Regions from separate parts of the Arthrobacter sp. DNA4 genome, predicted to be linked through region 1. Evidence: predicted binding sites of a transcription regulator. Region 1 holds the regulator's gene; the other holds the start of a gene.
What was found. The regulator LexA, encoded in region 1, represses DNA repair genes until DNA is damaged. The targets are predictions, from matches to a motif close to TCGAACANNTGTTCGA.
Positions count from the first base shown of each region.

Region 1 (4,901 bases):
GCTGCCGCTTCGGGTGCCCGGAAACATACCGCCATCACCGTTGACGCCCTGAACGCCGTAGCTGCCAACCTGGAACTGGCCCTTGCCGGCGCACCGAACGGTCTGCTTCCCAACGGGCTGAACGATGAACAGCTCGACTGCGTGGACCAGTTGCGTGAAGCGTGCCGGGCCGCGTTGTCCGATTCCAAAGGGGACAGCAACACCACAGCCGACGGCGGGCGGCAGCTGGCGCGTTCCCGGCTGATGCTCATCCTGGAACTCTGCGAAAGGCTCATTGCTGCACGCGAGAACCGCGAAGTGGTGTGGTTCTCCCGCGCCAGCACCTTCGATCCCGGCCAGGGATACTCACAGCCCGATGACAGTGCGCCGGTGCTGATCAACATAGCCCCACTGTCCGTCGCCGGCAGGCTGCGGGAGGGACTCTTCGCAGACCACACCGTCGTGCTGACCTCTGCCACCCTGGCCATCGGCTCCGCCTTTGAACCGGCGGCCGGGGGACTGGGCCTGGTAGGCGACGGGGCCCCCAGCTGGACGGGCGTGGATGTTGGCTCGCCCTTCGACTATCCCAAGCAGGGCATCCTCTACGTAGCCGGTCACCTGCCCAAGCCCGGCCGCGGCGTGTCACAGGAAGCGCTGTCAGAACTCGAAGCACTCATCAAGGCATCAGGCGGGGGCGCCCTGTGCCTGTTCTCCTCGCGGCGGGCGGCCGAAGAGGCCGCCGACGCCCTCCGGCCCAAGCTCAATATGACTGTTCTCTGCCAGGGCGAGTCGACCATGACCGCCTTGGTCAAGCAATTCGCCGACGAACCGGACACCTGCCTCTTCGGCACTATGTCCCTATGGCAGGGCGTCGACGTTCCCGGAGGATCCTGCCGGCTGGTGGTAATAGACCGCATACCCTTCCCACGGCCGGACGATCCCCTGGTGACGGCGCGTTCGCGTGCCGTGGCGCAGGCAGGGGGAAACGGCTTCATGGCCGTTTCCGCCACCCACGCGGCCATCCGGCTCGCCCAGGGTGCCGGGCGCCTGATCAGGTCTACCGGGGACAAAGGCGTGGTGGCCGTCCTAGACTCACGGCTCGCCACCGAACGCTATGCAGGATTCCTGCGCGGTGCGCTGCCCCCGTTCTGGGCCACCACCGACCGCGCCAAGGCGCTGGCCGCGCTCAACCGGCTCGGTGCCGACGCTTCCTGACGGACTGCCGGACAACGCCTGCGCGGATGCCGCGCAGGCGTGCGCAGGCTAGAGGGAACGCAGGACCGAGACGACCTTGCCCATGATGGTGGCGTGGTCGCCCAGGATTGGTTCGTACTGCGTGTTCTGGGGGAGCAGCCACGTGTGGCCGTCGCGCTGGCGGAACGTCTTCACGGTCGCCTCGTCGTCCAGCAGGGCAGCAACAATGTCCCCATTGGCCGCGTCAGCCTGGCGCCTCACCACCACCCAGTCACCATCGCAAATGGCGGCGTCCACCATGGAGTCGCCAGCCACTTTGAGCATGAAAAGTTCGCCCTGGCCCACCAGCTGGCGGGGCAGCGGCATGACATCCTCCACGAGCTGTTCTGCGAGGATGGGCCCGCCGGCGGCAATCCGGCCCACCAAAGGAACCATGGCCGTATCCAGTGCGGTAGGCAGTTCGGTGACGGTGGCGCCCCCGCCCGCAGCCTGCGGCGCAGGAGACGCACCGGCGCCTTTGCCCCCGCCGTCCAGCGTGAGCGGCATCAGCACTTCCATGGCGCGCGGCCGCTTGGGGTCGCGGCGCAGGTAACCCAGCTTCTCCAACTGGGAAAGCTGGTGGGTCACGCTGGACAGGCTCGCAAGGCCGACGGTATCGCCGATCTCGCGCATGGAGGGCGGATACCCGTTCTCATTGACCGAGCGCTGGATGGTCTCGAGGATCTTTTTCTGCCGAGGGGTCAGCCCCTTGGCTGTCCTCTTGGATTGCGGGGCGGTCCTGCCCCCGGCGGCTGCTGCTGCCATATTCGCCAATGCCTTTCGCTTGCCGCCGGATCTTCCGTGGGCCGCTGTTCCACAGTGCCGCCGGAAGGACTCCCACTGTCATTGTCAGACCCTGCTGTTCAACTTCAGTGGTGGTTGTTCTGTGGTTTCAAAACTAGGCCAGCCACATTGCTTTTTCAAACATTTGTTCTAGCGAGTCTCGACATTGTTCGTTGATAGGTGCTAAAACTTAACAAGCAAAGTTCGAACATGTGTTCTAACCAGCAGATGCGCCATTCGAATACGCGGCCGGGAGAAGTCCCGGCGCGATATGAACGGCAAGGCAGCAGCGGGCGGACACCCGGGCAGCACGGCAAGTCCAGGAGGGCTTAGTTCATGTCAGCTTTATCTCTTCACCAGGTTTCACCTTCGTCCGCGCCCCTGCGGCTGACCCGCCGGGGGAGGATCGTCCTGATCGGAGTTCCGCTCGTGCTCCTGGCTGTACTCCTGCTGTCGCTTTCGGGCCTCTTCCACTCCCCGGCCAAGGCGTCGGACTCGGCCGCCGACCTTGCGGTGACGCCCACCGTTACGGTGACCGTGCAGTCCGGCCAGTCGCTGTGGGCCATTGCGGGCGCCGTCGCTCCGGACCGGGACGCCCGGGACGTCGTGGCGGACATCGTCCAGCTTAACAACCTTGCCGCGGGTACCGTTCTTCCGGGCCAGCAGCTCTTCGTCCCCACCCACTGATTGTCCGGAGCCGCCGGATCTGCCGCCTCCGCCGGCTGCCAGGGCCCGCTGCCTGCGCTGCCGCCTCACGTGAAGCGGGCGGCCGCGGGACATGCCGAGGGCGAACAGGAACCGTCACATTTTCCGGTCGTTGCCGCGGCAACTAAACTGTTCAGGTGAACGACCAGCTAGAACGTCTGAACCGGCTTCCCCTCCGCAGCAACCTCCGCGGCCTGACCCCATACGGGGCGCCCCAACTGGACGTCCCCATCCTGCTGAACGTCAATGAAAACACCCATGGTGTTCCCGCGGACGTGCGCGCCGCCATCAGTGCCGCCGTGACGGAGGCCGCTGCGGGCCTGAACCGTTATCCGGACCGTGAGTTCACCGCGCTCCGGAAGGCCCTGGCCGAATACCTCGGGCATGGGCTCGATGAAACCAACCTGTGGGCCGCCAATGGTTCCAATGAAGTCCTCCAGCAGATCCTCCAGGCCTTTGGCGGTCCGGGCCGCACCGCACTCGGTTTCCCGCCCACGTACTCCATGTACCCCCTGCTGGCCAGCGGAACAGACACGCAGTACATCACCGGGGAACGCGCGGAGGGCTATGACCTCAGCGCGGAGTCGGCCGCCCGCCAGGTCAAGGAACTGCAGCCGAACATCGTGTTCCTCTGCTCGCCCAACAACCCCACCGGGACGGGACTTGGGCTGGACGTCGTGGAGGCCGTCTATGACGCCGGTGCCGACAGCCAGGCCATCGTCATCGTCGATGAGGCGTACCACGAGTTCGCGCACGACGGAACTCCCAGTGCCCTGAAGCTCCTGCCCGGCCGTGAGCGGCTCATCGTGTCCCGCACCATGAGCAAGGCGTTCGCCCTGGCGGGTGCCCGGCTCGGTTACATGGCCGCTGCACCCGAGGTCACCGATGCCCTGCGGCTGGTCCGCCTGCCGTACCACCTGTCCGCCATCACCCAGGCCACCGCCCTGGCAGCACTTGAGCACCGCGAAGCGCTCATGGCCGACGTCGAAGACATCAAGAAGCAGCGGGACCGCATCGTGGCCGAACTGACCAGGATGGGCCTCAAGCCCGCCGCGTCGGACTCCAACTACGTGTTCTTTGGCGCCCTGGAAAATCCGCACCAGGTCTGGCAGGAACTGCTGGACGCGGGCGTGCTCATCAGGGACGTGGGCATCCCCGGCCACCTCCGGGTCACCGCAGGCACTGAGGCGGAAACCACAGCCTTCCTCACGTCCCTGGAACGCATCCTTGCCGGCCACGCCGCGCTTCACGCCTAGACTTGATACTGCGGCGCTGGTCGCCTTGAACCACTCCTTCTCGCACTAAGGATCCTTCACCATGAGTCCAACCGGATCGAATACGGCTGCTGCCCGGACCGCCCGCATGGAGCGTGCCACCAGCGAGTCCTCCGTACTCGTGGAGATCAACCTCGACGGAACGGGCGTATCGGACATCGATACCTCGGTGCCGTTCTACGACCACATGCTGACCGCCCTGTGCAAGCACTCGCTGATCGACATGACGGTCAAGGCCACCGGAGATACCCACATCGACGTCCACCACACCGTGGAGGACGTCGCCATCACCTTCGGCGAGGTCCTGCGGACTGCCCTGGGCAACAAGGCAGGAATCCGACGGTTCGGTGAGGCCACCGTGCCGCTGGATGAGGCCCTTGCCAATGCTGTGGTGGACGTCTCCGGCCGCCCGTACCTGGTGCACGGGGGTGAGCCGTCGGGCCAGGAATACCACCTGATCGGCGGCCACTTCACAGGGTCCCTGACCCGTCACGTTTTCGAGGCCATCACCCTGCACGCCGGCATCTGCCTGCACATGAACGTGATCGCCGGCCGGGACCCGCACCACATCGTCGAGGCACAGTTCAAGGCCTTTGCCCGTGCCCTGCGCGCCGCCGTTGAACCGGATCCGCGGGTTGAAGGCATCCCGTCCACCAAGGGTGCGCTGTGAGCGGGCAGGTCCTGAAGGACGGGGCGGTCATCGACCCGTCGGTGTCGCGCAGGCTGCCGTCGCCGGAAGGCAAGCCCACGGTCACGGTGCTGGACTACGGGTCCGGGAACGTCCGGTCGGCCGTGCGCGCCCTGGAACGTGCCGGCGCGGAAGTGATCCTGAGCTCGAAGCCGGAAGATGTGCTGAACGCGGACGGCCTGGTGGTGCCAGGCGTCGGCGCGTTCGAGACCGTGATGCGCGAACTCAAGGCCGTGGAC
Region 1 covers NZ_CP101466.1:1,629,445-1,634,345, forward strand. Annotated here, with positions in the region: gene NMQ03_RS07550 (ATP-dependent DNA helicase) at 1-1,194, shown strand, start outside; gene lexA (transcriptional repressor LexA) at 1,243-1,977, opposite strand; gene NMQ03_RS07560 (LysM peptidoglycan-binding domain-containing protein) at 2,332-2,682, shown strand; gene NMQ03_RS07565 (histidinol-phosphate transaminase) at 2,838-3,956, shown strand; gene hisB (imidazoleglycerol-phosphate dehydratase HisB) at 4,018-4,644, shown strand; gene hisH (imidazole glycerol phosphate synthase subunit HisH) at 4,641-4,901, shown strand, end outside.

Region 2 (4,901 bases), 1.5 Mb from region 1:
AAGAAAGGCAGGATCACACTGCGAGCCTACCGCCCCACCCGCGCCCGGAACCGCCGTCAGTCCAGGCAGGCGGTCTCTCCGCAGGGGAGGATGTCCACGCCGTCGCCGCAGTGCAGCAGGGTCCGCCCGCGGCCGGCGTCCAGGTGGACCCACACCGCGGTGTGGTCCGCCGTGACCGTGTCCACCACGCCGCCCGCCTCGAAACCGGGCGCGAACAGGACCCGGACCCGGTCACCCTGGCGCAGCTGCTTCCAGTGCGGAGCGGGCGTTGCTTTGCGCTGCGGCGCATCGGCCGCGTGCTGCCTGACGTTTCGTGCCATGGTTGCCCCCTTCGAGCCGGCGGGAGGGCGCCTGCCCTCCACGCTTCACGCTACGGAGGGAAGGTAAACGCCAGGTGAGCGCAAGCTGTGAAAATGGGGGTGCCGGGTCCGGGGTGGCCCGGGCGTCAGGAAAACTGGACGCCCAAGGCAGCGAGCCGGGCCTCCAAAACCTGGGCCACGCCGTCGTCGTCAAAATGCGGCGCTTGCTGCCCGGCCGCGCGGATGGCTTCCGGATGACCGCTGGCCATCGCGTACCCTTGACCGGCCCAACGGAGCATCTCGATGTCGTTGGGCATGTCACCGAAGGCCACTACGTCTGCGGCGTCGATGCCCAGCGCGCCTGCGTATTCAGCAAGCGTGACGGCCTTGTTCACGCCGGGAAGCGACAGTTCCAGCATGGCAACGCCCGGGGAGGAGTGGGTGGTGGCGGCCAGGTGTTCGACGGCGGGCCCCACCTCGGCGAGGAAGTCGTCCGGGGTGCCGTCGCGGACAATGGCGAGGAACTTGACCACGGAGTCATCGTCCGTGAGGGTTTGCTTCAGCGGCGCCGGGGTGAATTCGGCGAGCAGTTCGCTGGACTCGTTTTCGATGAAGCCGGGTTCCAGGTGGAATCCGGTAAGCGTTTCCGCGGCGAACAGCGCAGCCGGGCGGAGAGTTTTGATGATGCGCCGGGCTTCCAGGACGGTCTCGATGGCCAGCGTGCGGGCGGAGACCAGGCGGTCCGCCTCGAGGTCCCAGACCACGGCACCATTGGAGCAGATCACGCGGCCGGTGTGGCCCAGCTGTTCCTCCAGCGGGTGCAGCCAGCGGGGCGGGCGGCCGGTCACAAACACCAGTTCGACGCCGGCATCCCGGCAGGCGTGGAAGGCACGGATGGTGCGGTCACTGATTTTTCCGTCGTGTCCGAGGATCGTTCCGTCAATATCGCTTGCTACCAACCGCATCCTGCAAGTCTACGTGGGCGGTTGGCTCCCGTGCGCCGATTCCACGGACAGGAGCCGTGCGTAAGCTCGGCGGCATCCCGTCCAGCTCCCTCGAGTTGGGCTATCTACGGTGCCGGGACGAGCCGGAAGGCATAGCGGCTCTTGACCCCGTTACTTGGGGCCATGGTGAAGTCTGCCCCCTTGGTCCGCAACTCCACCGGGGCCCTAAAGACGTCGCCGTTGCAAGGGACGCTCGCCGGAGCCAAAACTTCTGCCCCCGCCGGGCTGGACACTGAAAACTCAGCCTCAGGCGCTCCTTCACAGAGGAACCGCACTTCGTAGCTGCCCGGATCGGCCGATATTCCCTGGCCAATGGCGGAACTTGAGCCTGCGTATCCGCCCAACTCACCCGGCAGCCAGGGTTGCAGCTGTTGGGCTGCCCACTACGACAAGTCCTCCAACTCCGAAGCGCGCGGATCAGTGTTCGGCTGGAGCAGCACACCGGCGGCGGCGGGCTTATCGACGGGCGCAACGGCGCTGACGGTGATCGGGCCGCCCGTGTGCCGGATGAACCGCTCCAGGACGGAGTCGCACGTGTAGGGAACTGTCAGCGGCGGTTTTTCGCCTTGAACAATGGACACCTTAACGCCATGAACGCCCGCACATGCGCCCTTGACCACGTAGTCACCGGGAGCGAGAACAATCGAAAGTTCCCCTGACGGTTCCTCGTCGGTCGGCAAGCCGGGTTCATCCGCAGACGCCTGGAGCAGGCGTGCCACCTGCCCGGCGTTTTCCTCGAAGGATGGCTTTTGCCCGCTGCCGGGCTGGGCATGGGATTTGGTTACGGTGTCCGCTGGACCGGCGTACTCACATCCGGCCAGCGGAACGGCCAGCACACCTGCAACGAACCAACATCTTGCTAAACGCATCCGCATCGCTTCCCCCAGAGCTCGCTTTGACCCGAGTCTAGTCCCCGGCCCTGCAACTTATCCGGCGTCAGAGAGTGCCCGTTGTCAGCCCTCGGGTCTACACTGAAACTATCGAACATATTTTCGAATAAAGGTGTGTTGTGGGCGTTATTGTCGGTCCCCGCGTGATAGACGCGGGCGCCTCGTTGTTCTCGGTGCTGATTTCGCCGGTGGCGGTGGCGGCGGGCTTTCCATCCCCGGCACAGGACTACTTCGACGGCCGGATCGACCTGAACGCGCACCTGATCAAGGACATCACCAGCACCTTCGTGGTCCGGGTGACGGGGGATTCCATGGAGGGTGCCGGCATCAGCGACGGGGACGAACTGATTGTCAACCGTGCCCTTGAGCCCAGGGACGGGTCCGTGGTGATCGCCGTCCTGGACGGCGAACTGACGGTCAAGCGCCTGCGCATCACCCGCACTGGCGTGGTGCTGCAGGCGGAGAACCGCAAATACCCGGACATCCACGTGCCGGCACTTTCCGAGCTGACCATCTGGGGCGTCGCTACCAGGTGCCTGCACCATGTCTGAGCTGCCCGTCCCTGGGGAACAGCATGGCTAAACCAGTCCACATGCGGCAGATGCCGCAGATCGCGCACGTGGACGTCAACTGCTTCTACGCCTCCGCCGAGCGCGCCTTCGACCCCTCCCTGGAAGGGCGCCCCCTGGTGGTGCTGTCCAACAATGACGGCTGCGCCGTGACCCGCTCCCCGGAGGCGAAGGCACTGGGCATCGCCACCGGCGAACCGTGGTTCAAACTCGCACCCCGGGCCAAGGAGTGGGGCCTGGTGGCAAAATCCAGCAACTATGAGCTGTACGGCGACATCAGTTCCCGCGTGATGGAACTGCTGGGCAGGTACTCCGCCTGGCTGGAGGTCTACAGCATCGACGAGGCCTTTCTGGGCGTCAAGGGCGCCCCGGATGAGCTGCTGGCCCTTGGCCGGAGGATGAAAGAGGCAGTCCGGCGGCATGTGGGGGTTCCCGTGTGCGTTGGCATCGCCCCCACCAAAACCCTGGCAAAACTCTGCAATAAATGGGCCAAGAACAATCCCGCCTTTGGCGGAGTCTGCCTGTGGGAGTCCGTTCCGGCTGACGTGCGGGAGGGTTTGATGGCCCGGCTGCCTGTCGATGAGATCTGGGGCATTGCCGGACGGCTGACAAAGCGGCTCAATGTGCTGGGAATCTTCACTGTCCAGGACCTTGTCAGGGCGGATCCGGTAATGATCAGGGATAAGTTCTCGGTGGTGCTGATGCGCACGGTCCTGGAACTGCGGGGCACCCCCTGCATTCCCATGGAAGAAGAGCGCATCGGCCGCGACCAGCTGATCTTTTCCCGCTCTTTCGCCACCCCTGTGACCACCGCCGCCGGACTTCGGGAGGTGCTCAGCATCTACGGGCAGCAGGCGAGCGCCAGGCTCTCAAATCACGGGCTGCAGGCAAAGGTCCTGACGGCGTTTGCTGCCACGTCCCCCTTCCGGGACCACGAACAGGCGTACCCATCGGTATGCGTCCCGCTGCCAATGCCTACGGCGGATCCGCTGCTGCTCACCAGGGCGGCGCACGCGCTGCTGCCCAGCATCCGGGACGGACTCAAATACGCCAAGGCGGGCCTGATGCTCACCGACCTGCGGCCCACGGGAAACCAGCCGCCCCTGGAGCCTTTCGAGAACCGGCATGAGGAACGCGGCATCGGGCCGCTGCTTGAGGATGTGAGCCGCCGCTTCGGGCGGGGCACCATCGGGCTGGGGCACGCGGGCATCAAGTCCGGGCTGGACTGGACCATGAAACGGGACATGCGCTCGCCCCGCTATACAACGCACTGGGACGAGCTTCCTTTGGTCAAGGCGGCGTGAGGGGTCTCGCCGCCCTGAGGGGTTCACGGCGGCGTGACGGTTCAAGGCGGCCTGGGCCGCCGGTTCCCGCCGCCGGACGCTGGGCCGGCGGCGGGGACGCGGGGTTGCTAGACGCGGGACCTGCCACGGACGAAGTGGAAGATCAGGACCACCACTGCGACAACCAACAGGATGTGGATCAGGCCGCCGCCAATGTTCGCGAGCAATCCGAGAAGCCAGAGAACGGCGATGATGATGGCAATCCAAAGCAACATGAGAGTCTCCTTGATTAGTTTTACAAAATCCCCATGCCGTGCACGTACCCACCAATGCAGCACGCGAATCACGGCCCGCACCTGCTGATGGGCATTCAAGGCCGCCGTTGCGTCCCGGGTGCGAACAGCCCCCTCCGCCGGACCTCCGAACAGAGTCCCCGCACGACGATTTTTGACGCCGCACTACGCCGCGTTGAGCGTTCGCGTCGCCGCGTGAACGCCCGCTACGGGATTGATTGTGGGGCCGCCGGGCGCTCCGTAACCTCGTCTCAGCATCCGCCCCAGCAAAGGATTTCCCCATGGCAAACCAGCAGGACAAGAGTCCGGAAGACCAGCACGGCTCCACCCGCATCGTCGCCGGGCAGCCAGCCAAGCCCACACGCCCGGTTGGCCTGAAGATCGGAATCGCCGCAGCCGTCCTGGCCCTCATCGGTGGGGGCGCCGCCGTCGCGTCCGCCGTGAACAGCGGGACACCGGCAGCCTCGCAGGAGGCTGCCCCGTCAGGCAACCCCGCGGCCGAACTGAAGCTCGGCTACTTTGGAAACGTCACGCATGCCCCGGCCCTCGTGGGCGTCAGCAAA
Region 2 covers NZ_CP101466.1:178,840-183,740, reverse strand. Annotated here, with positions in the region: gene NMQ03_RS00910 (hypothetical protein) at 57-320, opposite strand; gene NMQ03_RS00905 (HAD family hydrolase) at 446-1,264, opposite strand; gene NMQ03_RS00900 (hypothetical protein) at 1,687-2,139, opposite strand; gene NMQ03_RS00895 (LexA family transcriptional regulator) at 2,313-2,744, shown strand; gene NMQ03_RS00890 (Y-family DNA polymerase) at 2,768-4,066, shown strand; gene NMQ03_RS00885 (lmo0937 family membrane protein) at 4,174-4,320, opposite strand; gene NMQ03_RS00880 (ABC transporter substrate-binding protein) at 4,620-4,901, shown strand, end outside.
Region 2: the regulator LexA is predicted to act here: its motif matches at 2,284-2,299, upstream of NMQ03_RS00895 (LexA family transcriptional regulator).